2 regions of the Levilactobacillus sp. LN180102 genome follow, and region 2 is predicted to be linked to the other one. Evidence: riboswitches for the same ligand, from Rfam matches in the RefSeq annotation. Region 2 holds a riboswitch; the other holds the start of a gene.
What was found. A riboswitch is a leader RNA that binds a small molecule or an ion and turns the genes downstream of it on or off. The one in region 2 is predicted to bind thiamine pyrophosphate.
Positions count from the first base shown of each region.

Region 1: it holds a riboswitch for thiamine pyrophosphate, as region 2 does, so the genes downstream of both, ACP4IT_RS02670 (ECF transporter S component) here and thiM (hydroxyethylthiazole kinase) in region 2, are expected to answer to the same signal.

Region 1 covers NZ_JBNIIX010000003.1:38,975-53,788, forward strand. The annotation lists gene ACP4IT_RS02660 (energy-coupling factor transporter transmembrane component T family protein) at 1-445, opposite strand, end outside; gene ACP4IT_RS02665 (ABC transporter ATP-binding protein) at 442-1,851, opposite strand; gene ACP4IT_RS02670 (ECF transporter S component) at 1,876-2,439, opposite strand; TPP riboswitch at 2,529-2,620, opposite strand; gene ACP4IT_RS02675 (serine hydrolase) at 2,818-3,741, shown strand; gene ACP4IT_RS02680 (serine hydrolase) at 3,963-5,141, shown strand; gene ACP4IT_RS02685 (chloramphenicol acetyltransferase) at 5,187-5,855, opposite strand; gene ACP4IT_RS02690 (GIY-YIG nuclease family protein) at 5,865-6,194, opposite strand; gene ACP4IT_RS02695 (DUF2087 domain-containing protein) at 6,191-6,949, opposite strand; gene ACP4IT_RS02700 (PTS transporter subunit EIIC) at 7,314-8,591, shown strand; gene ACP4IT_RS02705 (alpha/beta hydrolase) at 8,588-9,403, shown strand; gene ACP4IT_RS02710 (Cof-type HAD-IIB family hydrolase) at 9,476-10,291, shown strand; gene ACP4IT_RS02715 (hypothetical protein) at 10,363-11,025, shown strand; gene ACP4IT_RS02720 (hypothetical protein) at 11,066-11,413, opposite strand; gene ACP4IT_RS02725 (nucleoside hydrolase) at 11,554-12,510, opposite strand; gene ACP4IT_RS02730 (PrsW family intramembrane metalloprotease) at 12,679-13,722, shown strand; gene ACP4IT_RS02735 (alpha/beta hydrolase) at 13,707-14,465, opposite strand; gene ACP4IT_RS02740 (NAD(P)/FAD-dependent oxidoreductase) at 14,510-14,814, shown strand, end outside.
Region 2 covers NZ_JBNIIX010000010.1:28,340-43,153, reverse strand. The annotation lists gene ACP4IT_RS07335 (ATP-binding cassette domain-containing protein) at 1-1,584, opposite strand, end outside; gene thiE (thiamine phosphate synthase) at 1,661-2,314, opposite strand; gene thiD (bifunctional hydroxymethylpyrimidine kinase/phosphomethylpyrimidine kinase) at 2,314-3,129, opposite strand; gene thiM (hydroxyethylthiazole kinase) at 3,153-3,941, opposite strand; TPP riboswitch at 4,169-4,274, opposite strand; gene ACP4IT_RS07315 (oxidoreductase) at 4,322-5,158, opposite strand; gene ACP4IT_RS07310 (ABC transporter permease) at 5,183-5,941, opposite strand; gene ACP4IT_RS07305 (ABC transporter ATP-binding protein) at 5,938-6,588, opposite strand; gene rlmD (23S rRNA (uracil(1939)-C(5))-methyltransferase RlmD) at 6,801-8,264, shown strand; gene ACP4IT_RS07295 (hypothetical protein) at 8,346-8,786, shown strand; gene ACP4IT_RS07290 (hypothetical protein) at 9,412-9,714, opposite strand; gene ACP4IT_RS07285 (hypothetical protein) at 10,067-10,408, opposite strand; gene ACP4IT_RS07280 (glycine zipper family protein) at 10,963-11,574, opposite strand; gene ACP4IT_RS07275 (helix-turn-helix domain-containing protein) at 12,313-12,837, opposite strand; gene ACP4IT_RS07270 (magnesium transporter CorA family protein) at 13,079-14,029, opposite strand; gene ACP4IT_RS07265 (DUF368 domain-containing protein) at 14,352-14,814, shown strand, end outside.

The sequences.
Region 1 (14,814 bases), on a different contig from region 2:
GGAGTACTTGGCCGCGCATTAAGGCCGCCGCTTTGATAGTTGCAACTTCCGCTTGAATTTTGGGCATGAGGTTGAAGGCGGCTAGAAAACCATAAGCAAATTTAGCCGGTAACTTAGCGTTTTGTTCTAACGAACGTGCGAGAGCGAGTGGTTGTGTGGTCTGGCTAAACCAGCCACCAAGGTAGACGTACACAAAGATTCGCGTGAAAATGACGCCTAAGAAGTGGGGTGTGGTGCTTCCCTGGAGTTTTAGTGACCAGACTAAGGCACTGGCGAAAAAGAGTGGTACTGCCGTCAGCCAAAGCAATCGCTTGAGAGAGACATGGGCATAAATCATTAATAGCAAGCTCACGATCAATAAGGCCAGATTGACCGTCCACACCTGTGTAAATGAAATTTCAAAAGCAATTAGAATAACGAGACTGAGCTTTATCGTGGGATTCATTGATCGGCCTCCTGATAACGTAATTGGCAATCGGCTAACTGCAAATGTAGGGTAACGAACCCATCGAGACCACTGAGTTGGTGACTAATCATGATTAACGTTAACTGCAAGTCGTGCTGAACGGTTTTGAGAATCGACAGCACAGTTTGGATTGAGTCATAATCTAAGCCTTTTAGAGGCTCATCTAACAGTAAGACTTGCGGAGCCATCATTAGCATACACAGGAGCTGGACCTTTTTTTGTTGACCGCCACTCAGCGTGTAAATAATTTGATCACGCTGTTGGGTAAGGTTAAGTTGCGCGAGTAACTGATCCACACGTTCAGGCGTAAAGTACGTCTGCCGACCGTACTTATGGGATAAAGCAATCTCTTCAGCAACGGTAACGTTGAGAAATTGTGCACTGGCCGATTGAAACATGAGGGCAACTTGGCGCGCATAAGCTTTGCGCCGGCGTTTTTGAATGTTAATGCCGTCATAAGTCAGGGTGCCTTGATAATCGGTTAGCCGGACGAGCGCGCGTAAGAGAGTGGATTTGCCACTCCCATTAGGGCCCGTAATCAAGGTTATTTGATGGGCAAAGAGACTTAAATCTTGCGGATTGATGAGTTGTCGCGTGCCTTGTCGTAAGCCGAGGTCTTGTCCCTGGAGAATAACGGGGAGCTGACGGTCGGGTAAGGTAACGTGAGTCAGTTGGCGTTGTGGTGCGCTAAAGATCGCCAAGCGTTGTTGAGTCGCTTCTGGAGACAACGTGGTCAGATGACCGGCTTCAAGGACGGAGAGATGATCAATCCACCGCTCATAAAAGCTCAGGTCATGGTCTGCTAGAATGATCGTTTTACTATGAGCCTGACTGAGCTGAACCAAGTTCTGCAATAGGTCCAAACGAGCAGCCGGATCAATGCTAGCAAAGGGTTCATCCAATAGAATCACCTTACTATCCATTGCCACAATCACAGCCAAGGCAACTTTTTGTTGTTCACCACCGGAGAGGTGCGTGAGATGGCGATTCTTAAGGCTGGTAATGCCCACAAAGTCCAAGGCAGCCGCTATTTTAGCTGGCATCTCGGCTGCCGGAATCTGCTGATTTTCTAAAGCAAAGCGCAGTTCGTCAAGGACGGTATCCATGGTAAATTGCGTACTGGGTTCCTGAAATAGCATAGCGACTTGACTGGCACGTTGGGTAGCTGGTAACTCCTGTAATGCTTGGCCGGCGAGTGTTATCTGGGAACCGGTTGGCAAAGGCAACAGTCCAGCAATGAGTTTTAATAACGTTGATTTTCCACCACCGGAGGGTCCGGTTAGTAAGTTAAAACTGCCATCGGGAAAAGTCGCTGACAAGTCAGCTAAGACCGGGTGCTCTTGGTTGGGATAGGTAAAAGTTAAATTGCGAATAGCGGTGGTCAAGCAAATTCCTCCAAACAGTTAAGGTTAACGGTTAGTTGTAGGTAAGACGTGGGCCCGGATTAATAAATTGGCAATCAGCTTGGTTAAGACACCGCCAAAGAAGAAGACGGATAGCAAGCGAACGACAAATAATAGCAATAAGAAGTTAAGGTGATAAGTGGCATAACCACTACGTAGTAAGTCCCAAGCGAAAGTAACGATGGTGGTGGTTAAAGTACTGAGGGCTAATGTTCCCCAACCAAAACGCTTATAACCAGTCGCTGCAAAGCCAATTTCAGCCCCAAGTCCCTGGATCGCTCCGGAAATTAACGTACTAGCTCCCCAGATGCCGCCGAGAAACATTTCGACGACGGCGCCGAGAAATTCCCCAAGGGTTGCGGCACCAGGAATTCGAATGATGAACCCCGCTAAGGGACCGGCCATCACCCAAACTCCCAGTAGGATTTCATTGGCGAGCGGTTGTAAGCCAAGGGGGGCCAATGCTGCTGCTAACAGGGTATAGACCGGGTTCAGGGCCCAGAAAATAACGCCCATAAAGATTGCCAGAATGGTAACCAAGATAATATCGCGTAAATGCCAGTTTTTCATGAGATGAAACCTCCTAAAAATTCATTAACTGTGGCGACCAAATGACAAAAAAATCCCCACTAAGTCATGCCTAGTGGGGTTCATTGATAAGTCTAAATTAGACGCGTTCCCTTCGCTGGTCCTAACCAGAGCAGGTTCAATGGGTTTAATCTCAGCCATAGTGGCACCCCAGTCATATGTGATTAACTTTAGCCTAACCAATTTGTTCAGAAATTGCAACCGTTACCGAGAATAATCGTAACCAAAGGATGACCGGTCACGGGGCACAACCATTCAGGGGAAAGACGGGTTAATCAGTAACCAGATAATTTTGACCAGTGGGGATCACCTATGCTAAAATTCATAGGTTATTTTAATTATGTAGAAAGAAGCGGCGGAATGAAAAAAATGAAGTTAAAACGGTGGGGCCTGCTGGTGATGGCGGCGATCTCACTAAGCGGTGTGACAACTGCGGTTACTGCGCCAGTACAGGCACACGCAGCAACGTTTAAATTGGCTAAGGCCAAAGCAGCAGTTGCCATGAATGCAGATACGGGGAAAGTGGTGTGGTCTAAGGCTGGAAATACGGCCCGACCGATTGCCTCTGTGAGCAAGATTATGACCCTTTATCTAACCTTAGCTAAGGTTAATGGGAAGCAAAGTAACTGGAACCATAAGGTTAAGATCACTAGCCGCGGGTTGGTCTCAATGAGCCGAAGTGCAGCCTGCGGCGGATTTAAGTTTAAGCTGGGTCATAAATACACGGTTAAACAGTTGTATGATGCAGCTTTCTTAGATTCATCGAATAATGCCGCGATCGCTTTAGGTCAATGGGTTAGTGGCAGCAATGCGAAGTTCATTAAGAAAATGAACGCCCAAGCTAAAGCGTGGAAATTGGGGAAAGCCCATTTTGTTTCTGCCTCGGGTCTTGAAAATAGCGACTTGCAATATTACGGTTATCGCTATGGTACGGCGAATGCCAATATGGTTTCTGCCAAGGATGTCGCGTTGATTGCCCGGCACTTAATCACGGACTATCCCCGGGTTTTAACGGATGGACAAGCAGGATCGAAAAAGGTTGATGGTCAGTTGTGTTACAACTACAACAACCTCTTGGCCGGCCGGAAGTATTATCAGGCTAGCTTGAATGTGGATGGCTTGAAAACCGGTTATACACCATTAGCCGGTTACTGTTTTGTTGGAACCGGTCAGATGGCGGGTAAACACTGGATCATCACAGTTGTCTTGCATGATGAGGATGAATTTACGGAGACGCGTTCTCTGATGAATTATGCCTATCAGTTAGCCGGTATGGATGCTTAATGAATCGAGGTCGTCACTAACGAATACGGGTTAGTGGCGTCTTTTTTTGTGGAAATTGTCCTTCGTCAGCAAGTTAGTTAAGCCTAGAAACGATGGATTACGATACCGTTACGTCCCCAACAAGCAAGTTACAAAACGATGGCTATCCTTGTTTGGTCATTGTTGTCCGTGTTAGGGTAATCCTTGGAAGATTTAATCTGAGAAAAGAGGACAATGTAATTATGGGATTGAAGAAAGCCAAACGCGCAATCATGGCGGTGGCATTGACGGCGGCGATTGGTAGTGGCGTGTTGGTTGGCACACAAGCTACGGCACAGGCGGCAACGGCATACAAAACAGTTTCCACGAAGACGTTGACGAAGACCGCTTATCACAAAAAGAGTACGGCTGGTGCGCTTTATAATCAGACACATACCAAGAAGGTGGCCGCACTAAAAACTTACCCCAACACCACCTGGTATGCGACCAAGCAAGCGACATTAAAGCATAGTAACTCAAAGGGCATTTACTATTACGTTAAGAATAAGTCAGGCTCGGTCAAGGGCTGGATTTGGCATGGCTACCTGAAAAAGGGGAAAGCGCCATTTGGGTTGAAGTATGCGAAGAATGCGATTGCGTTGGATTATACAACGGGTAAAGCCGTGTGGTCAAAGAGCGCGAATACTGTGCGACCAATTGCGTCCGTTTCAAAGCTGATGACGCTATACCTCGTATTGAAGAAGGTTGATGGGAGCGCTACGAAATGGAATCAGGTCGTTGATACCAGTAGTAAGGGCTTAATTGCGATGGGCAAGAGTTCAGCTTGTGGTGGCTTCCTGTTTAAGACCGGACACAAGTACACGGTCAAGGAACTTTATGATGCCGCCTTGCTAGACTCCTCAAATAACGCGGCCATTGCATTGGGTAAGTGGGTAGCCGGTAGTAATGCGAAATTTATTAAGCAGATGAATGCGCAGGCTAAGAGTTGGAACTTAGGTAAGGCCAGCTTTGTTTCGGCGTCCGGACTCGAAAATGATGATCTAAAAGCGTTCGGCTACGCCTACGGGAGTAAAAATGCCAACATGGTATCGGCTAAAGATGTTGCCTTGATTGCCCGCCATTTGATCAAGGATTATCCTCGAATTCTGACTGATGGTGCCGTTGGTTCTAAGAACGTGGACGGTCAGCTATGCTATAACTACAATAACCTGTTGAAGGGCCGGAAGTACTATCAGTCATCCTTGAAGGTTGATGGTTTGAAGACCGGTTATACGCCACTAGCCGGGTACTGCTTCGTCGGGACTGGGCAAAAGTCAGGTAAGCATCGGGTCATCACGGTGGTCTTACATGATATTAATGAATTCACGGAAACCCGTTCATTAATGAATCACGCGTACACTTACAGCAGTATGAACAACTAAGTAAAAGGCTCGTCGCAATTAAGCGGCGAGCCTTTTTACTTAGCCTTAAGCAGTCAACCACAATTCAGGGTGGTCAAAGACCCGCTGAAGTTCGTTAAAAAACTGACTGACGTGATAGCCGTCTGCTACCGCGTGGTGAATGGTAAAGGATAGGGGCATGAGCCATTGACCATCCTTAAAGGTAAAACGTCCAGCTTGAATCACGGGAAAAAATGTATTCAATGGCGTAAAGGGCAGTGGCGTGTAGCTGTTAAAATGCGTCCACGGAATGCTCCCAATCATGTAGGTGTTGGCACCTTGTGGGGCCTTGGGCATGGGGGTATGTTGGTCGCCATAAGTTGCCTGATCAGCGAGGTAGTTTTGATGAAACTGCTCGAAGCTAGGATCATAGGCTGTCCATAAGTTAGAGATGGTTAAATCATCACCATGGAAAGTTGAATACGACGGATGCAAAACATCGTATTCGACTAGTTGACCGTCCACCTGTCCCACCCGAAATTCGGGATGTTTGGTTATCAGTTTAGTGACCAGATATAAGTAGGCCGGGTTAAATTTGCGGTCGTGTTTCGTGAGCCACGCTTTAGTAGCGGTAATATCCATGTCGACATTTAGAGTAAAGCCAGTGGGCATCATTTTTGTAAAGTAGTAAAAGTATTCACGCCGAGCCCAAGTTGTTTGATCAATTGGTGTGGCGTGGGTATTTAATTCAGTCATTTTATTCTCCTAATTTTGGTTATAAGCGGGATGGCATTTTTCCAACCATTCTTGTTTTAAATCTTTGAGTTTATGGCGCAGGTTGATGACATCAGTGGCGTCCTTTTTCCAGAGAACACGGTAACTAAAAGCATCAGCACCTAAACGATCCCAATCAGCTTGCGGGGCGGTATCATGATAAAAATGATTGTTCAAGTTCGTCTGATAATACCCCCAACGATTGTGAATATTGGGAACGGCATCGATAAATAGTTGACCAGTTTGGTCATTTTTAATTTGAATCACGCCATAGAATGTTGGCGTTAGTTTGTATTGTTGAATGAGATCCTTTTTGTTCATGAGAGCTCCTTATAGTTGGGGTTGCGCCAGTAGTCACGACCATCGGCTGTGCGGTTTAGGAAGCCATAGTCCACAAGATAGCGGCGCAAGCGCGGAAAATCGGTATAGATTGGCTTGAGATATTGGGTTAATGTAGTCTCATCGAAGTGTTGATCGGCAGGTAAGATCGTGGCAACTTGCTTTAGAACTACTAAAATGGCTTTTTGTTGCTTAGGCCAACGGGCCAGTCGTAAGGGGGTCGTACTGGTGAAATATTTGGCAGTTAGTTGTTGGTAGTCCCGAGTCGTGATGGCAAAACGATCATCGACTGCCCCGGTCTGTTCAGGTAAAGAAATAAACGTCTCTGCAGCGGGTGTCGTCTGGAAGACACGGTTGTAAATGGCCAGATAAAGTTTGGCCTGTTTAGCCTTTTCGCGAAATGTAAATTTTTGATGGCGGATGGTTGCAGCGGCGACTCCCATTTGTTTGGCAATCTCAGCATCTTTGGTTCCTTGACTGAATGCCGCAAGTAAATCCTGTTGTTTGGCCGTGAGGGTGTTATATTTACTTTTAGTTTGGATTAATAAATGAGTAGCATCAGGATGGGCCGTTTGTAAGTGGTGTTGAATCATCCGCTCAGCTGGATAAAAAGCGTCGTCTACTGGAAAGACTTGATCGCAAGCAAAGTGCGCATCGCAGTAATTACAGCTAAAGTAGTCGGCTGATTGATGCCAGCCTTGCTCTAATTCGGTAAGTGTTAGATCAATTTGCGTCATGGGATAACCTCCAATAGCAACAGTGTACATTTGTTTACTGAAACAGTCAACATTATTTTTTTAGTGTCTCTATAAAATAAACATTTTTCATTTAAAAATTTGTAAGTCAAATTCGTTGTCTGTCTAAGTGACGCCAAGTATGATGAGACCAGTTAAGCAGAGTGGGGGATGGCAAGTGATACTACAACTACTTGCGATTGATTTGGATGGAACACTGCTAGATGATGCCGGTAGATATGATGAGTGGCGTTTTGACACAGATTGCCACTTGGCTGGTTTGAGCAATGGTCTTTCCAACCGAATAGTTTAGACCTGTTCTGGTGGCCGTTGGGCTTACAATGGTGGGAAATAGGGGGCGAGAGTCATGCCAAGTTTAACAGTTTGGGGCCAGCGGCTTGTAAAATTTGAGCTGGCTTGGCAACGACACCAACAAGTTCGGGCAATTCGGCACGCGTTACGATTAACCTTTCCACTCGTTTTCTTGGGGAGTCTTGCCACGTTCATTGACCAGGCGTGGCTACAAACAACGGGCTACTATTATCAAACCCTTCACGTTAATCATTGGTTGTTGCAATTAACGTTATTGAAGCGTTATGTTCGGCTAGTTAGTGCGGGTACCTTAGGGTTTTCAGGAATCATGGTGGCGTTTGCGGTCAGCTATTATTTAGTCGCAGACAAAACGGCGCATTCGACTGACCGGTTATTAGCCGGGGTGACGGCGGTGATTGGGATGAAATTTTTTAATGTCGATCGCGGAACCGTCTTACAGGTACAATCCATCAAGTGGTCGGCTAACAACTTAGGCTTATCGGGGATTTTATTGGGAATCTTAATGGGGGTCTTAGTCGGCAATAGTTTTCGTTGGGTGGTTCAACGGCGGACCACGCAAGAAGAACCGTTAACCCAGTCGTTGTGGCTAACCAGTATTTGGACCCTAGGAACGGCCGCGGTGGGATTGTTGTGGGTTAGTGCGCAGACGGTGAGTTTTAATGCGACCCTTATCGGATTACTGCGTTGGCCTTTTAGACTGTCACATTTTATTGTTGGACTGTGGGGGTTCAGTGCCCTTACCGGAGTGTTTGCGTGGTTAGGCATGCTGGGGCCATTAGCGACCACCGGTCAAACCGTTGAGACGGCCCAAAATTTGGCGGCGGTGTTATTACATCATGGTTGGCAGCTGCCTTATCCACTGACAGTCCATATGGTAATCAGTGTTTATGCGAATTTTGGCGGTTCAGGGATGGTGCTAGGGTTATTATTGGCTTTGTTCCTGACGCGGCCGCCGCGAGCACAACGGCGAATTGGCTGGTTAAGTGTGTTGCCGACGTTAGGCAATTTAAATGCACCATTGATGACGGGGCTACCGGTAATTTTAGATCCATTATTAGGCATTCCTTTTTTATTAGCACCATTAGCGACGATTACAGTGAGCTGGATATGTTTACGTTTAAACTGGGTTCCGGCAGTTGCTTATCCATTGGCTGCTGGGACACCGGCACCACTGTTAGCCTATTTAGGGACCGGTGGTAATTGGCGAGCGTTCGCGTTAGCATTAGTCGATTTGGCGATTAGTACCGCCATCTATTGGCCTTTCTTGAAATGGTTATGGCTGGCTGAAGCACAGGGAGGCGATGAGAAATGAAGCGACGATTGCAGGGGTCACCCGTTCTTCTAATCGTTGGGTTGTTGGTCCTATTGTGCATACCAGGCTTTTGGTGGCAACCTCACCAAGCAGCGAGTGTCCGTGCGCATTACCAAAGTGCCTTAGCCCCCGTGTTCTTGGTACCGGGATCGAGTGCCACGCAGAATCGATTCAACGCCTTAGTGAAAGAACTGAATCACGAAACGCCTAAGCCCCATAGCCTGATTCGCGTGGAAGTATTAACGAATGGGCATTTACACTATAGTGGTCATTTGCGCCACGGTGATAATTGTCCCTTTATTGTGGTGGGGTTTGAAAATCATCATGACGGGTATGCCAATATTTTAAAGCAAGCGCAATGGTTTACGATCGCCTTTAAGGAACTGCAGAAAACGTATCAATTTAATCACTTTTCGGCGATGGGGCATTCTAATGGTGGGTTGATTTTGACGCTATTTATGGAACAAGACCTAGCGGCGACTAAGGCTAAGGCCGACCGGTTAATGACGATTGCCTCGCCATTCAATTTAGAGGAGTCCGATGCAGAAGTTGATACACCGTTATTTAAACAATTGGTGGCTAAGCGTGACCAGCTCCCCAAGCGCCTATTGGTCTACTCGATTGCGGGTAGTCAAACCTTTGCTGGCGATGGCATTGTGCCGTTTGATAGCGTGAACCGTGGAAAATTTATTTTTCAGGGGCGCGTGAAAAACTTTACGCAGATCACGGTGACGGGCGCTAACGCCAATCATGCAGATCTGCCTGAGAACAAACAAATTGTCGGCCTCATTCGCCAAGACCTCCTGACGTAACTGAAGGTTTATTTCGAGCGGCATAACGTGTAAACTGAGGGTATTAGGGAATAAAACGGAGGACGTTGACGAATGATAAAAATGATTGCGCTCGATTTAGATGAGACGCTACTCAATACGGATAAGACGATCAGCGAAGAAAATGCAACCGCCTTGCGCCAATTGCATGAGGCCGGTATTAAAATTGTTTTGTGCACCGGCCGGCCCATCAATGCGATTTGGCATTACTTGGAGCAGCTGGGATTGACAACAGACGATGACTACACAATCACGTTTAACGGAGCGTTAGTGATTCAGAATTCAACTAAAGAAGCGTTGGCACAAAGTGGACTGAGCCGGAATGATTTTGAACCGTTGCATGCTTTTGCCGCGGCTAACCATTATCCGATGGATGTGCTTGATTTTGATCAGGTTTATCCGATTGCGGATCTAACACCATCGGTTTATGAGCAAATGCTTAAAGCGCCAATGAAGTTTATCCCAACGGCCTTTGCTGATTTGCCAGACCAATTATTTAGTAAAGCCGTGATGGCGACCGATGCTGCCATCTTGGATCAGGTCGTGGCTAAGTTGACACCAGAGCTTACAAAGCTTTACCACGTTGTCCGGTCACAACCCAAGATTTTGGAATTTTTGGCTGCGGATATGGATAAGGCCGTTGGATTGGGCCAGTTATTAACGCATTTTGGCTGGGATTTCAGCGATTTAATGGCGTTTGGCGATGCTGAAAATGATCTGGGCATGATTAAGGCAGCCGGTGATGGTGTGGCGATGCAAAATGGTCAACCAGCAGTGAAGGCGGCAGCTAACCATCAGACACCAGTGGATAATAATCACGCTGGTGTGGCGGCTTATTTACAACACGTGTTTCCAGAATTACTGGGATAGAGCTGGTAATTAGGCTTGTGAAATGCTAGTATAAAAAGTGTACAGCATGAATCTTAAGGAGGATTATGGTCATGAAACGTTTAATGGTGAAGATGGGATTATTGGTACTGGCAGCAGGAACTTTGGGAGGAATTGCCGCACCAAGTGTTGCTAGTGCTAAGACAAAAGCCAAACCAACGTTTACCAATACCGATTTAAAGCGTTATTACAAGAGCGCCAAATCGAAGACCGCTTTTTACTTTAAGACCTACAAGTCATCTGGCAAGACCGGGACATTGTTGATCTTCGGCGATTTTAATGGTGCTAACGCGAATGTGAAGTATGGCGTGCCAAGTTCTATTAAATTAAGTAAAAATAAGCGGACGTTAACGACTAAGTACAAGCTGATTGAATTTAAAACAAAAGATAATAAGACAACGACGTCCTTGTCTAAGAAAAACTATACGTTTAAGTTGGCCAAGAAGACCAGTACGACGTTTAGTACGAAGGTTTATGGCACGAAGCTTAACCGTCGATTAGCGACATCGGGTAAGAGCTATACGTATACCAAGACTAAGACGAGTCCAGCTTCTGCCTATGCTAAGAAGTATGTGAAGCCAGTAATGTTGAAGAAGTACACGGAGGCTTTTAACAGTGCTTCAACATTAACGGCAGCACAAAAGAAGGCCTATGCAACTGAGTATACTAACACGGCTGTAAAAACGATGATTAGTAATTTCAATTACAAGGCATAATAAAAACACGACCTTTAACGGGTCGTGTTTTTTAGTGGGCCTAAGCGGCAAAAATACGAATTGCTCGGTAAATGTTATATAGATAGAGCACGACAGATAGTAGCACCAAAGCCGCGCCAATGATTAAGCCGCTACCGGCTAAGAAGCGACCGTTAACAGAGGTGAAGAGTGATATGCCACCGATGCTAAAGGCTAAGACGATGAAACAAATGAATGGCAGTAATTGCAAGATCAATGCGTGCCGTGCTGAGCGGGTCACGTCGGGTGCCAATTGGGTGAAAGCTGCCGTGATTAACACCAATAATGGAAAGCCGACTGGCATAAAGATAACGCTCAAATAACTTAAACCATTGATGACCCGATGTTCGGACTGAACTTGTGGTTGCATAGTGGTCCCCCCTTGCGTAAAGTTAATAAGTTAAGTTTACGGGATTTCAGCGTGGGCGTAAAGAAAAACGATTAGACTGACAGAATATTAAAAACCATTGCTCGACTTTAAATAGCAGAGCAATGGTTTTTGATAATGAGTTAGTTTTCTTTGAATAAGTTGGTCAGGTAGTCCATGAAGACTTTCAGGTAACGATCTTTGTCGACCATTACAGCGACCTTGACGTTAGTTGGTTCGTTCAAACGGTTGTCATCACCGATAGTTCGGCCATAAGTTTCCTTATTGGTGTTGACGACCATATTGAGATCAATCGTTGTCACAAAGCTAGGGTCTAACGCTACCCCAACGGCTAATGGATCGTGCAGTGCACAGCCACCCAAGTTGTCGTTAAATTGCTTGTAGGCTTCGATGTAGTAGTCCACGATGTCAGCAAACTTTTCACCAGACGTCGTACCTAAATCACGCCATTGTTGGGTTTCTTTCTTAGTCAACAAAGTCCGTAGCGTAACATCTAGGCCAACCATCGTTGAGTGGAGTGGGCTAGTGAGGACGGCGTTAGCGGCTTCGGCATCTTGGTTAATGTTTGCTTCGGCGAAACGGGTTACGTTACCTGGCATGGTTAAAGCGCCGCCCATGAAGGTCATGTTGCCCATTTCTGTGGCAATTTCTGGGGCCTTCTTCAAAGCAGCAGCTAAGTTAGTCATTGGGCCGGTTGGAACCAACGTTAGGTCTTTACCATATTGGTGAACGGCATCGATTAAGAAGTCAACACCGGATTCACTTTCGATAGCACGCGTTGGTTCAGGCAGGTCAACTTCACCAATCCCATTTTGACCGTGAATGTTGGCACTGACTTCCATCCGATCAAAATGATCGGAGGTTGAAGAATGACTTTCACCTAGATAGACGGGGATGTCAGTGTGACCTAACAGTTCCAAAATCTTTAGTGCGTTCTTGCCACCTTCTTCGATAACCACGTTACCGTAAGAACCGATAATCCCAATCAAATCTACATCAGGTGCACCCAGTGCGTAAGCGATTGCGAGAGAATCGTCAATCCCAGTATCTAAGTCTAAAATCATTTTGCGTTTTGCCATGATAATCTTGTCTCCCCTTTAATCCAGAATTAGTTAAAAGCCTCTCTCTACTATAATGTAACGGGTTACATTTAGCAAGCTCACCCCGTCACCAAGTTGAAGCATTTGACCGTTCAGGGTAAGATAGGAACCGAATTAATCCGTTGATAGCAGGAAAGGGACGACACCATGACCGATAAGGAAGCCATTAAACCACTAAAAAAACGATTTCACTACCATAACCACTTATTAGACGATGCCACCAAAGAGATGAATGAGTGGACCGGGGAGAATAAGGTGGTTGAAATCCACCTATTCCAGATGTTCTCATCCGTCTTTAAGCACCACGATCATGACGAGGCTGAAGCGCTTTTCATTGTTGGAACTCGAGAAACGACGCCGTCTTTAGAGGCAGTATCGGCTGCACCAGTCAAGCCATGGCTATTTTCCCGTGTGTTTGCATTGTTGGGTGCTAGTTTCTTCTTACTAGCGATGCTCTTCTTAGTCTTTCGGAGTAATAATGCGGTTCCAGGGATGATTTTCATTGGCTCATTAACTGTGCCATTTTCGTTACTGGTCATGTTTTTCGAAATGAATGTTTTCCAGAATATTTCGGTTTACCAACTGATGACCGTATTTTTGGTCGGTGGGATCTTATCGCTGGTTGCGACGATGATTTTGTACTCATTAATTCCCTCTGGCAATGGCGTTTCATGGGAATCGGCCCTAATTGTGGGCTTTATTGAAGAAACTGCCAAAATGTTAGTAATTGCTTATTTTATCAATCAATTTCATTTGAATTATATTTTTAATGGATTATTAGTCGGCGCCGCAATTGGCGCAGGTTTTGCCGTATTTGAAACGGCCGGCTACACGGGTCAATACGGACTAGTGACACTATTAATGCGCAGCTGGCAAGCAATAGGGACTCACACGATTTGGTCCGCCATTATGGGTGCTGCAATTATTTTGGCCAAAGATCGGCATCAGCCCGTCACGGGGAGCAACATGGTGGCACCGAAATTTTTACGTTTCTATTTATTGGCGGTCGCACTGCATGCTATTTGGGATTGGAATGCCCCCTTTGCCTTGTTAGATATTCTTTATCTCCAGCAATGGGTATTAATTGCTATTGGCTGGATGGCCATCTTTGTGTTGGTCAATGCGGGGTTACGGGAAGCACGCACTTTACAAGGCCAGCGGATTTTAAAGAATACTCAGTTAGGTGGGTAAAGGGCCCGAATAATCAGTGCGTCTAACGCGGGATTCTCATGTAGCAGGGAATGTTGTGTGTTCCAAACGGGACCGGCATAACGCCGGAAATGGTAATGGACGCCGCGTTGGGCAACCAAGTGTGCAAGTGGGGTCACGGTCGCTACAGGAACCTCGCTATCATTATCCAAAGCACCAATCGTGCCGGCTAGATTAAGCCAATTACAGCTAGGGGTAACGCGGCGTAAAGGTGTTCGCTCCGGAAAGTCAGCGCCAATTGTCACAATTCGGCGAACGGTTACCGGGGCTTGTGACCGGTTATTGAGATAGTCATAGATAATGGTGCCGCCCGAAGAGTGACCGACAACGTTAATGTGATTAATCCCATAACGGCGGTGGAGTTGGTTTAAGACAACGAGCAACTGGCGCGCTTGTCGTTGGGGATGTGTGTTATCTTTAAAGATGATCGGAACCAATGGATTATTTGCCCGAATAGCGTGCCGTTGTTGCCAAGAGACGCGGCCGGCAAAAGAAACGTGGGCTGTGAGCGCAAAGGTGGCCAGATGAGGCCGGTTAAGACTGGTGACCATGCTCCGAAGTGACAGCCATCTGCCACTGCTTCCGGGTAAAAAAATTGTTGCGGTGGTGGTTTGGGGAACGCGAACGTGAGTTAAGACCGACCAACGGTGGTTCCACCAAGTACAGAGACCTAAGAGAACTACGATGGTGGTCAAGAGAACCGTTAAGCGACGTCGATGAGCCATGGCAAACACCTCCTTAAGGACAGAATAGAATGGAGTAAATGAGAATGACAGAAACATACGATATAACCATTATTGGTGGCGGCCCAGCGGGAATGTTTGCGGCCTTTTACGCGGGCATGCATAACGCCAAGACCCAACTGTTAGAAAGCCTAAGTGAACTGGGCGGGCAGGTTAATGCCCTCTATCCAGAGAAGACAATTTTAGATGTGGCGGGGCTACCGGCTATCAATGGACGCGATTTGATTAAGGCTCAGCGTGAACAACTGACCCAGTTCCCCCTGACAATTAAGACGGGGCAGGAAGTAACTAATGTGACCGCTAATGAGGTCGGATTTACCGTGACCACAGA
Region 2 (14,814 bases):
CATAATCGCGGAAACCAGCAGTGAAATGCCGGCAATCGCCGCCAATACGTAGAAGGCCAATTGGATATAGGTGTTCAACGTTGAAACCAACGCGCCCGCGCCGGTCAATTGATACTGCTTCTTACCGTTGCTTGCTTTGAGTGTCTTGATTTTGTCCTGAACACTCGTCACATTCTGGAGGTTATCAATAACCACTGTCGCAAAGTTGGCATGGAAGGTTAACTTCTTAGCCGCATACAATTGCCGAACCGTGGTCAAATTGGTTTGCACCTGTCCGGCGCTACCATCAGAAACCCCACTGACCTTTAGTGATTTAGTCATCACAACGGGTAAATGCTGCTTGTTCATTCCCGTAATCGAAATCTTTACTGACTTGCCGATTAATCGGTACGGGTGTTTTTTGTTGAATTTCTGCGCAAAGTCTTTCCCTAAAACGACTTCGCCAGTCGCCGGCTGATGCCCTTTTTTGATGCTCTTAGCCAACATCTGGTCGGTCGTGGTCTGCATCACCTGAGCCGTCGCACTAGCGTTGTCCCGTTGGACTTGCACATTACTCCCGTAATACCCGAGCTGAACTTTTTTGACGTGACTCAGCTTTTGTAGGCGACTGAGATCACTCTGCGTCACCGCGAGCTTCTTCGGGTCCTGACTGTCCGTATTCTGGGCAACTTGAACCGCCGTGGGTTTAATTTGCGAATAGATTTCGTGGTTCATGTAGCCTTTGACCCCACGACCTATGCCCAGCATCAAAATAACGCTAAAAATCCCAATCGAGGCGCCAAAGATAATCAACAAGTTTCGTTTTAAATTATAGCGCATATGCTTCAACGCCATCTTGACCATCGCCGTAAAGCTCAGGTGTTTGGCTGGTAACGCCGCGTGCTCCTCCACTGGGAATGGGTCCTTTAACCGTGTGTCATGGTCAATCACCCCATCGGCCATGTGAACGATCCGGGTACCGTGATCTGCCACTTCTTGGGAGTGGGTCACACAGATGACTAGCTTGCCATCCGCCGCAATCTGATCCATCAAGGTCAGAATCTCCTGTGTATTTTGGGAATCCAAAGCCCCCGTCGGTTCATCAGCAATGATGATATCTGGGTCTGAGGCCAAAGCTCGAGCAATCGCCACCCGCTGCTTTTGCCCACCGGACAACTGATTGGGGTGCTTGTGGATATGTTCCTTTAACCCCACCCGGTCCAGCAATTGCACCGCGCGTTCATGCTGTTCCTTGCGACTGAGGCCCGTCATCTGTAAGGACACCAACACGTTATCCAAAATACTCAAGTGACTAATCAAATTAAAGTTTTGAAAAACAAAGCCAATCGTTTGTCGCCGATAAGCGTCTAACTGCTTAGCCGAGATATCCCGAACGGAACGCCCATTGAGTAAGACGTCCCCCTCATACTGGGCATCTAACCCCCCGATGATATTCATCAGGGTGGTCTTCCCCCCACCAGACTCACCTAAAATCGACACAAACTCGCCGCGTTCAAACTGTAAATTAATCCCCTTTAAAACTGGGAACGCGACTTTATTCATATAATAGGACTTATGAATGTCCTTTAACTCCAAAAAGCTCATTGGCTTCCTCCCCTTTGCGGATATACTCGAAGCATACCCCTTTTAAGGTCGGCCGACAATCACTTTAGCGATTAAATTATTTACTGAAGGCTTGACGCATCGCCGCCGTATCAGCATCAACATCGTGACTGTGCGTCAGTAAGGTAATCACGGCCACACCGGCGGCACCCGTTTCCGCAATGGCCGGTAAAGAATCGACCGTAACCCCGCCGATGGCGACCACGGGAACCCGGGACTGGGCCACCAACTTTTGTAGGCCGGCAGTCCCCACCACTGGATCGGCATCAGCTTTAGAGGTGGTTGGAAAAATCGGGCCGCTACCAAGGTAGTCAATGCCAGCAATCGCATTAGCCGCAGTAACTTCAGCCATCGTCGAACACGACAGCCCAACGAAAATATTGTGGCCAGCAACCGCCTGAATGACCTGCTGAATCCGCTGGTCGCTTTGCCCGACGTGAATCCCATCGGCATCAAGTGCTAAGGCGAGGTCAACGTCATCATCCACGATAAAGGGCACGTTGGCCGCGCGACACTGTGCCCGTAAGTCCCGGCCCAAAGCTAGGCGTTGTTCCGGCGTCAAGGTACTCGTCGCCTTATCCCGGAATTGAAAGGCGGTAATTCCAGCTGCCAACATTTTCGCTAGGACATCTCGCAAATCCTGCCCCGGAACATCTTGGCTCCCCGCTACAAAGTAGGCCCGTAACAGACCTGGTTCAAACGTTACTGACATTATTCCGCGCCTCCTTGATTATAAGCCCAGTGATTCAGTGGTCCGTGACCGTTGCCCACCGCAATTGGATTGGCAATCGCTGCGGTTACGAAGTCTTTAGCTATACGGATCGCCGTTTCAAAGTCTTCGCCCTTAGCCAGCGCTGCGGTAATGCAAGATGACAGTGTATCACCTGTCCCGTGTGTGCGCACGGTATCCATCCGCGCAGCCGATAACCAAAATGAACGGCCGTCTACCAGTAAGACAAAGTCACTCGCTTGATCGGGCGTTGCTTCATGACCACCCTTAATCACAACATTCTTAGCGCCGAGATCTTGTAAGGCCATGGCCGCCGCTTCCATCCCCCGATTATCGGTAATTGTTAGCCCCGTCAGTCGTTCCGCTTCTGGTAAATTGGGCGTCAACACATCGGCCAATGGCACCAGTTCATCACGTACGGTCGTCACCGCGTCATCAGCCAGCAGAGCCGCGCCACCTTTGGCAATCATCACGGGATCGACCGTCAATAAACCAAAATCATACTTCTTGAGGTTTTCCACGACGCCATGAACGTGTGCCGCATCAGCCAGCATGCCTGTTTTGCACGCTCGAATTTTTAAATCGGCCGCTAACGACGCAAATTGTTCATCAATTAATTTTTGTGGCAGGGCCATAAAGTCCTGCACCCCAAGTGTATTTTGCGCCGTTACAGCGACGACAACCGCCGCACCGAAGACTTGACACGCCTGCATGGTTTTGAGATCCGCCATGATACCGGCGCCACCGCCACTATCAGTCCCGGCGATGGTTAACGTTTGTGGAAATTCATTTGCCATCATGCTACTTCCCTTCCAAGAGATTATTCATAAGCCGCAACGGCTTCAATTTGAGCCACCGTTGTGGATTGTAAAGCATCTAATAAATGCACCGTGAAACTGCCCGCACCAACGTCAGGCACCGCTTGTACGACCCGTTGGCCAATCGCCGCAAAGACCAAGCAAGCCGTTTGCGCCGCTTCAAAGGTGTCCGGTGTCACGGCACAGAAAGCCGCCACAATACTCGACAGCATATCACCAGACCCCACGTGTACTTGGAACAATGGCGTGCCATTCAGGACCTTCACCACCCGCGTACCATCGGTAATAATATCCGTTGGCCCCGATAAGATCACGACGCAATCCAGCTTCTGGGCACAGGCTTGGGCAATCGCCACAAGATCTCCCGCACCTTCCCCGGCATCGATCCCCTTAGCTTGCCATGAAATATCGGCTAGCGCCGCAATTTCCCCAGCGTTTCCCCGGACGACATCGGGATGGAAATCCGCCAAAAGCCCCGTGGCCACTTGCTTACGATACCGCACGGCCCCAACTGCAACGGGATCAATCACTAGCGGCTTATGCTGGGCGTTAGCTTGTTGGCCGACCGTCCGAATTTGTTGAATCTGAGCTTGCGTAAATGCTCCCAGGTTCAAGCACACGCCACCAGCCAAGCCCACCATTTCACCGGCTTCGGCTGGTTCTTCGGACATAATCGGCGACGCCCCTAACGCATTAAGGCCGTTCGCCACATCCTGCACCGTGACAAAGTTGGAGATGTTAAAGACAATTGGGTTCTGGGTCCGTAGGTCATCAAGTAAAGCTAATTTCATGGTAAGGTCCTCCCCTTTTCTTTGCGAGCATCTGCGTCACCAAGCACTTGGACTGTACCAGCAAAATGAGCCGGATAATCTGCCAGTCAGGTGATTTATGACGGCCCCGGTTCCGCTGAATGACCCGCTAGTTAACAGGGTCAACGCCACTTGACTTTATTCGTTAGGCCATAAAAAGGCCACCGGTGTACTCACAAAGAGAAACCGGTGGCCCGACTATAATTCATTTGGGTGCCACGACACGTTCCCTCCGCAAGTCTGAACTTGACAGGTTCTAAGGGATCATGGCGTTGCCATATCTCAGCCCATTTGTGGACACCCCTAGTGTTTTGGTTATTTTTAGTATAACAGTTTTTGCCGCAACGGCAATCAAACTTAGCTTAACGTTTAATGCGTTGCGTTGCTTCACCGATTAACCACCACAACCGATCGATGGTCTTATCGGATAGGAAGCGCCGGGCGACGACTGCCTGACTACCAGCCCCCGCATGGTAACGAGTCTTGGGCCGCCGTGATAGTGCCGCTCGATCGACCAATCGCGCAATCACCTGTGGTTTACTAGAAAAGCGCTTGACCGCTTGTAAAATCGCAGCGGCCCGATCGGCTGTTGGTTTATAGGGCCCCACCGCTGACGTTTCACGTAAATGGTTAGCTGCAATGTCAGCCCATTCTGACTGAATCGCCCCCGGTTCAATCACGATGGTGTCAATCCCCAAAGGAAATAATTCCAACCGTAAGGCATCGGATAGGCCTTCTAGAGCGAATTTGGAAGCAACATACCAGCTAGCTAGTGGTTGGGCAATCTTCCCATCCACAGAGGTAATGTTAATGATCCGACCGCTGTGTTGTTGCCGCATCATGGGGAGCACCGATTGAATCAACCGCGCCGCACCAAATAGGTTCACGTCAAACTGGGCCTGCGCTTGATCCATTGGCACATCTTCCAGGGCACCCATCAGACCATACCCGGCATTATTAACGAGAATATCCACCCGACCAGTCTCGCCAACAATCCGGTCAACGACATGCTCGACACTCGCCGGATCCGTTACGTCCAAGGCCAACGTGGTAATACCGAGGTCATCTAAGTCATTCATCCGGCTCACCCGTCGCGCACCGGCATATACCTGCACGCCATTGCGGTGCAGGCTCCGAGCAATCGCATTTCCAATCCCGGAAGAAGCTCCGGTTACCAACGCTACTTTTCGTTGTGTCATAGCACATTACCTCCTGAATTTTTCCTAATTAATCAACTGTTTACGCTCATTGTAGAAGCCTTTGTAGGCCCAATAACACGCTAACACCGAGCCAATACTGGTGGCCGACATCAACATGAAGGTCACCATAATCTGGTACTTAATCGCCCGAACGGGGTCAACTCCGGCAAAAATCAGGCCCGACATCATCCCCGGTAGACTAACGATTCCCACCGTTTTGGCCGAATCAATTGTGGGTTGCATGCCCGTTTTAATACTGTCACGCAAAATATCTCGTGACGCGTCTTTTAGGTCCGCCCCCAACGCCAACTTCTCTAAAACGGCTTGTCGTTCTTGCTTGAATTGGGCGTTCAAGTTGCGATAGCACAGGCCAATCGCCACCATTGAGTTCGACGCAATCATCCCGGAGATGGGGATCATCTGTGCTGGAATGAACCGAATGGCTCCCGCCAACATAAGAACGCCTAATGTGACGCCCGTACTCAGAAAAATCGCCGCAATCGAAATCGGCAAGGCTCGCGGAATCCCGTTGCTACGTTGCTTGGCATTGTAGCCGGCATTAAAAATAATAATTAAAATTAAAATGAGCGTCAGCCACAGATTATTAACCCGAAAAACCGACTTCAGCAAATAGCCGACCACAAAGAGTTGAATGACGGCCCGGACAACCCCGATAATCATGCCACGATCAATGCCCAGCTTTTCCTTCCAACCAATGGCTAAGGCAATTACGACTAACCCGAGTGCTAACAACAAAGATTGATTATTCACTGCTAAGTTCATTGGACACCTCCGACAATCTGACCATTCTCAATCGTCACCAAGCGTTTAGCCGATTCAATTTCGCTTTGGTCGTGGGTGATAGCAATAATCGTTAAGTGGTCATCTTGGTTAAAATGCTGAATCATATTCCACACAAACGTTTTATTTTCGACATCTAGCCCCGCCGTAACTTCATCTAAGATAAGTACTTCGGGATAAATCATCACATTTCGTAATAAAGCCACTCGTTGGCGCTGTCCACCAGATAGGTCGGTCACATGTTTCGTTAGATCGGCCTCACCCAATCCCACATATTCCAGCGCGGTAATCGCCCGTTGCTGGTCAAACGGTTCTTGGCGAATCTGATACGGAAAGGCCAGGTTATCGGCCACCGTTTCGCCAAATAGTGTGGGTTGCTGAAAGGCATACGAGACTCGCCGTCGATAGGCGATGGGATCATAACTTTCAATCGGCTGCCCCGCAAACCGCAACTCACCGCTGGTCTTACTTAGTAACGATGCGATAATCCGGACCAGCGTGGATTTGCCACTACCGGATGGACCGGCAATGGTCACCCATTCTTGTTTATCAATCTTGAGGTTTACGTCTTGCAAAATCGGGGTATCTCCAACGCGATACCCAACATGTTGAAGCTCTAGCAAGCTCACAACGACCCCTCCCTTAAATTAAACGATCCCTCTAATTGTACCGAACTCGCCAGTTTTTGCCTATGGAAGCGACTTCTAAAATACCAAAAACTGCCGAACTCCCGAATACCAGTAAAGTTTGGTATAATAGGCGACGGTATTGTGTCTCTCGTCACGTAAATTAGGGACACAACAGTCTTGTCTAAGAGATGTCATCAAGTTTAGGAGAAAATATGGCAAATTATGAATCTAAGAACCATCGCGGTTACCATCGTGACCGCAATCAACGGCCCCATCAAGACCAACGACGTGCCCGGCAAACGGAACGGGTGCAAGTCGAGGTTGGTCAACGCTTTCCACTGACCATCAAGCGCATGGGCATTAACGGTGAGGGGATCGGGTACTACAAACGGATGGCCGTTTTTGTTCCCGGTGCTTTAACCAACGAAGAAGCCGTGGTCGAAGTGACCAGTGTGGCTACCCGTTATTTGCGGGCTAAAGTTCACCGAATCCGTAAAACCAGCCCCCACCGAGTGGAACCCCGCGACAGTTACGCCGATCAAGTCGGCGGCTTTGAACTGGAACATTTGGATTACCCAGCCCAGCTGGCCTTTAAACGAGACGTGGTCGCTCAGGCTCTGGAACGTTACCAACCCGAGGGCTTTCACAGTTATGACTTGCGGCCAACCTTGGGAATGAAAGATCCTTATGGCTACCGCAACAAAGCTCAGTTCCAAGTTCGCCGTAACGCCGAGGGTCAAGTCGAAGCCGGCTTATACGCTGAACGGAGTCATGATTTAATCGACCTACCAACCTGCTCCGTCCAAATGCCTGTCACCATGACCGTCATGCGAGCTGTGGTCGCTATGCTGCAAGACCTTGATATGCCGATCTACGATGAAGAACAAAAATCAGGGATTGTCAAAACTTTGGTCGTGCGGGCCGCGGCACACACTGACGACGTGCAACTGGTCTTCATCACCAACTCGCCTAAGCTCCCGCATAAACGCGAATTGCTGGAGCGCATTGCTAATGAGCTGCCCCAAGTAACCTCAGTGATGCAAAACATTAACCCCGGTGAAACCTCATTGGTATGGGGCGATGATACTCGCCACTTGGCTGGTGCCGAGGCAATTACGGAAAAGCTGGGCGACTTGACCTTCAAACTGTCAGCGCGAGCCTTTCTCCAACTCAATCCGGCACAAACGGAAGTCCTCTATGATGAGGCCAAGAAAGCCCTCGACTTACAACCCGGGCAAACGGTCGTTGATGCCTACGCCGGTATCGGCACGATCGGGCTGTCATTAGCCGATGTCGCTGCCGAGGTTCGCGGAATGGAAATTATTCCCGAAGCCGTCGATGATGCGAACGCTAACGCCGCGGCTAATGGGATTACCAATGCGCACTATGAAGTTGGTACAGCCGAAGACCTATTGCCTAAATGGGTCATGGCGGGCTTCCGTCCCGACGCCATCGTGGTTGATCCACCGCGTACCGGCTTAGATGCTACGTTAATTGAAACCATTCTTGCCATTCGGCCAAGTAAGCTGGTCTACGTTTCCTGCAACCCATCGACGCTGGCTAAAGATCTGGTTGACCTGACGGCTGACTATCGGGTTGAGTATATCCAGTCCGTTGACATGATGCCCCAAACTGCCCGCTGTGAAGCAGTCGTTAAATTAACGCGTCGTCAATAGATTAATAGGCAGACCCGCTGTTTCGTGTTAGACTTTTATTTAACGATTAATGACCGAATTTTAAGAAAGTTGGCAAATGACATGCAAGATCCTTTCAAGGGCTTCAATGACGATCAGAATAATAACGGCGACGGTCCACAAGGATTTCCGTTGCCACCGAACTACGCGACCGTCGTGAATCCTGAGACGGGAAACATGCGGATCGCTAAGGTTGGGTTTTCGTGGACGTCATTTTTATTTGATGCCTTCCCTAGTATTTTCCGGGCTGATTGGTATAACTTCCTATGTATGATGGGTGTTGAACTCGGAGTCCAGATGCTTCTATTGATGAGTGTTAGTGGTGAAGCACAATTAGTCCAGTATACGTCAGCATTAAGCTTTCTACTTCGTGTTCTCTGGGGTTCTATCTATAACATGATGTACTTCAAGCACCTATTCAACCGTGGTTTCGTCCCTGCCGATGACCGTTCACGTGACCTGTTGACCCGGGCACATTACTGGTCTCAGCCAAAAGAAAAGTAATTAATCCCAAATAAGATCGGTCTTTTCGGAAAGTAGATTTCTGAGAAGACCGGTCTTATTTTAATCGTATTAATGACCAACTAGTTAGCGCAATATATATCTACATCAAGGGTGCTGTCGGCTAGATTAAAGCCACAGCCAGTGACCGGGATTAGCTACCCGGCGACTGGCTCAGCAAGGTAGTCGGTTACGTCCTCCCATATTCTAGACTAGGGGGCGATTGAACATGACTCTATTAGTGAGAAAGGTATTAGGGGCGGGGGTTCGCAATGGCAGCCTACGTGTTATCCTTAGCGATAGTCAATTTGGCTAGAGCCTATCGGATAATCAAAAAAGCCACTTCTAAAAGAAGTAGCTCCCCATAATACCGCACTAGACTTGCGAACTTGTGGCGACTGTCCAAATCAGTCGTCACTTTTTATAGTCTCATTGTATCCGCTATCGAATGCTGGTTCAAGCTTAACCGCTTACTAAGAATCAGACTCTGAGTGAGCTATCATCCCAAATAGCCTGCTGTATCAGTGATACACCTGTAGCTTAAGACTTAACGAATAGGCAGAGACGCCTATCAGCAGATATTTTATACGGTCTGATGGTCAGATTAAGAATGTGTTTTGTCCTGCAATCACCATTTAAACAACAAACCCAAACCTAATATAACTATCCCAGTGACTATGACAGAAATTAGCGTTCCCAATAAAATACTGAAGATAACATTGATATTCTTTTGCGCCAATTTAACCGTTAAATAGTCTGCCAGCATGAAAAAATCTAACGTTAACAGGCTGAATCCCCAAGAAGCACGGCCCACTAACATCAAAGCGATGCATATTAATAAAACAATTATCATCACATACGGAATTTTTTTTAGCGTAGAAGTACTGTACTGATTAGCTAGAGCTTCCGTCCAACGCGAGTTAGTTTTCATTTAGACTATTCCCCTTTAGTGGCTCAGATTAATGCTAAGCCTTATTACAGAAGCTACTTTCTCTTCGTTGAAATATACTCAAAAACTTCAATAACAACAATAGCAACTAGCAAACCAATAAACATGCGCTTTAAACTCGACCAATTAAAACTGAAACCGTTGGCCACAACACAGGTAAATATATGCCATGATCCCGATTGTCACATAGCATATAAGATAGTTACGTAACCTAATCCTTCTGTTACTGCCATTTCATCAACTCACTACCGTTACGGTGTTTGCTGAAACCGGCTAACTCCCGCCAAAAGAGGCCATCATCGTAACCCACGGTGATGACCTCAGTTAATTTTATCTAACGTTTTCTCCAAAGTCTCTCATAGAAAATTGCAATGATCACCAAAATACCGAAAAAACAGAGATTAATGGCTGCCAGCCAAAGCCACGAAACGATACCGGTCAGGCCACTAGGAACTAGTGCCGTAAATACCCACAAAGCAGCCTCCATTACTATGAACATTAAAAAGTATTGCGATTGACTATAATGATCTTCACGTAACTCTCTCCAATGCGACAACGTATACAAAGACGAAAAAATATTTGCAATTGAAAACGCGACAGCCAAAATAATTCTCATTTTCAAAGCACACTTAAAGTTGATTGCCGCAAATACGCCAACCAAAATGCTAAACAACACTAAAAGTATTCTCTTTATTGATATGACCATGATTTATACTTACCACCTTTGAAGTGGAATACGCGCCCCTTAGCAAATCCCTTGCCGGAGGCCGTGCTAATCCAAACCGAAGTGCAACACCAATGGCACCACCCACAGCGCCTAATGGTAGTAGGCGGATTTGTGCCAGTACGTTAAATCCTTGTTTTTTTGCCATGTTCAACATACCGGCACTAATATAAACGTCCACGTTCCCTTTCTTTGCAGCACCGTGCCAAACAATTTCATAGTTTCTTTACCACTATGAGCTTGTAATATACTAATATTAGGTGAACTTATTCGCCATCCCTATACATATTTTGATATTCAATTTACAGTTGCCATTATGGCAGAATAAATCACTACAAGAAATAAAATAGTTAAAACGGTTAAAATAGCCTTCTGATAATTAGACATTTCAAAATCTTTATGAAGATGTTTATAAAAAAGGATTGAGATAACCGTAACTAGGTAAATAAATCCGATCGTTATGAGTAAAATCATAATATCCTCCTCATTAAAGTACCCCACCTGAATTAGATACTAACTTGTTTTTTTAAGTTAACGGATCCAATTGGAAATTCGTCAGTCAGCGTCATACGACATCCTCCTTTTGATCGCTTTTTATTAATCATCTTTTTTACGTCACTTTGTGCTTGAGAACAACGTTTTCCTAAGATTTTTCCGCCAAATGCTCTCGCAGCTGCCCCTATTGGTCCGGCAAATGCACCTGCAATAGTCCCACCTGCAAGAATTAAGTTCTCACATGTACCATAATAGGTTCGTAACTTACCAAGCGCCGACTTGGATTTCGCATAATCATTAACTCCGCCGTCAACAAATTTTTCTTGTACCGAGGCTGGCTTTGTAATTGATCGCATGACCCCAACGCGCTTATTAACGTTAGGACTATCATTTTCGTTAATATTATATGAAACTTCAGCACCATCGTACTTTTTAATAAGGGCTTGCATTTGTTTCTGTAGATCCTGAGGCAATAACGCCTGATTGTACAATGATTTTGCTTCCTTCTCAAATTGTTTATAAATATCATTTGAGTCAGAAATCGTTATCATTGCTGCATCCGAATTACCAGTTGCATCTGAAGCATTAGCAACATTTGTGTAGAGAATATTCACTGAAACCATGGCAGCTAAGCCTAAAGCTAAGTCTAAAAGTTTTTTTGAAAATTTGATAAGAACAACTCCTCAATTATTTATTACTATTTCTTTGTGCCGACGTCAGCAGAAATAAATATACCAAGAAGTTTGCCTTTTTAAGAGAAGCGGGATGTTTACATATAGAGGTGTAACGACTTAATTTCCTCACTATAGATAACTTTGCAACCCATCTTTATTATCCCTCCACCTATTTTTAACAAGTAGAGAATGTTTTTAAGTTAGGTAAGCCGGGTTCATCTAAATCCAAAGTATGAGGCCTCGGATATCAACTTTGGGTCTAGTTAATCCTTACTTTTTCAACGTAATCCAATCGTTTCCCCTTGTAAACGGGGTGTTCCTTATGTACTTCAACGCATAGATTTAACCTCAAATCAGGAGGTTAAATCTATGCGTAAACTTATAACTATCGTATTCACTTGCTTCATCATTCTATGCGGTGGATCAGTAAAGGCTAACGCCGCAACTTTACATGTGGCTCATAGCTCGGCGTTATCTTGGTCCGCCAGTTATACCATCGTTACCTCAGGTAATAAAATTAAAAATGTTTCAAACATCAAGGTCAGTACCCGTCTTGGTGCGATCACTAAGACATACATGACCAAAGATTTTGCCAGTAAGGTAACGCTATATCTCGTTCAATTGGTACCGTTAAGCATCAAGCAGCTTTATCTGCTCATATGCAAAAGGGTAAGTTATACGTTACGTTCACTTAACCTGATAAACCACCGTCTTAGATGGTGTAATCCAATTATCATCAATAATCACATATGTACCCATTAAGCTAACAATCATAACCAAAATCGATATGACAATAATCGTTTTATGAAGACTATTATACTTGGTATTTCGCCAAATCGCATACAGTGGCAGCACCATACCAATCGGTGGAATTAAAGCTGACGCTAATACTAACAAGATCAATATCAGACCTTCATCGGTATTTTGATGAATCTCTGTGTTGACCTTTTTTAATTGAACCTGTTTCTTTTTAATTTCCGCATTACTAACCTGAATTTTAGATGCCAGCTCGGTATTCTCACGGATGAGCTCGTCAATTGACAACTGATAAATATCACTCAGTCGAACCAAATTATCTAAATCCGGATATCCCCGTCCATTTTCCCATTTTGAAATTGACTGTCGCGTCACGTGTAGAATAGTCGCAACCTCATTTTGGGACAGGCCCTGATTAATCCTAGCTCCTTTTAATTGTGTACAAAGTTCTGTAATAGTATCTCTCCTTAGTCGTTAATCGCTTAATTAAATTTGACTGTTGCATTATACGTGGGCCGCTAGAACGTGTCAAGAAGGTCTGCCAGCCCCATCTTCTTGCGCCCGGACAGGTTAAGGGGGTCGGCTCATTGCCATCGTGAAAAAAGGCCCTCAAGACAGATGTCATCACGCCACAGAACCACACTAACCTTATTTATTGGCTTATCAAACGCTGACTTTAATTTAATCGGTGGCGCCTTTAAAGATACTTTCGCCGCCGAAGCCATAACCACACCACTACACTTAGAATAAATGAAATGATCACTACCGCCAAAATACCCGCATCACTTTTGGCAAACGGCACCGGCACGTTGATCCCCCACAAGCCATAGACCATTGTCGGAATCGTTAAAACAATCGATATTTCCGTCAAAACCTTCATAATCGAATTTAATTGGAACGATGACATATTGTTAATCATCGTTTCAAAGTTATCCAGATAGGCACCATATAGCTTGAGAATACGATTCATGGTGTCAATTTTATCGTAGAGTTTCATGATAATTTTTTCGTTTTCCCGGTTAAACGACTCGATATCATTGAAGTGTTTATCCAAAAAATCAACAATCTTCTTATTGGCATCATAGGTCGAAGACAACGTTATCATATACTTCTGTAGCGTTAATAGCTCACCAAACACGGGCTTGACTGGTCCTGATTCAGAGATCGATGTTTCCAGCCCATCAATCTTATCTTTTAGTTGCCGTAAATCATTTGTCATGAGTTCAAAGCTCGTTTTCAAAATCTTCAAGGTCACTTCAACGACAAAATTGCTGCTATCTTGTAGCTGAAACTGTGTCAGAAGTTGGCTAATAAACGCGATTCGGTGAGCCGTCACAATAATGAGTTTCCCTTTAAAAATTAAGAGCGCAATTGGCGTGACTAGATTATCTAAATGCAGGCCTTTATTGAGCTCTGGCAATAAGAAGCTAATCGCAAGGAACTTCTTGCCACTGCTTTGAAATACATAATCACAGACAACTTCATCATCCCGTGCTAAAACTTCATCCAAATCAAAATCATACTGATTTTTCAGATCCGAGATAATCTTAGCGTTATTGCCATAGACATAGTTAACATCATAAGTTCGATAATCACCGTCAGGTACTGGGGTCAGCAGATCTTGTTTGATCTCAAAAGAACGTATCATAACACGCCTCCTTAATAGGCACCTGAGGTTAACCTTTCAGGTCTGAACAGGGGTAGATATCTACACGTTGATTGTTCATAAAAAGTATACCTGTATGCTCTCATTGGATAAACTGAAGTGCTCATCGCGTTCCGGACATCATGGTTTGGGCTGAGCGTGTAAAGATGTCTTTGCTTATTACGGTGCCTTTGAGACAAACTTAGCTTAAAGATACTTAAGCCCCAAAAGTTTAAATTATTCTAGCCTTACGCGCAGTAGGCTTGTCGTGCATAAATTTTTTTGGTAAGCTGACTCTAACTTAGCCCTTGAGGAGGACCTATTCGTGACTAATCGGCAAGATCACCCCATCGTGCGTTTCTGTAAAGGCGTTATCATCGCCCTAGGCTTCATTCTCCCCGGTGTTTCCGGGGGCGTGCTCGCCGCTATTTTAGGGTTATACGAACGTTTATTAAATTTCATGGCCCATTTTCGACAAAATTTCTGTCGTGACTTCTGGTACTTTGTGCCGGTTGGTCTGGGCGGCATCGCGGGCGTCGCGCTATTATCGGCACCGCTGGAATATCTGTTGGCTCATTGGCAAGTCATTGTGCTGTGGGGCTTTGCGGGGGCCATTGTGGGCACGTTGCCCGCCCTGATGCACACCGCTAACGCCCACACTCCCCGAGATGGCGTTGACTGGGCTTGGTTTTTCGGTACCCTATTGCTCAGCGGGGGGCTCTTATACTTCATGAGTGATCTCTTTGGTACGTTACCCGCCAATTTTGGTGGCTTCATCGTGGCGGGCG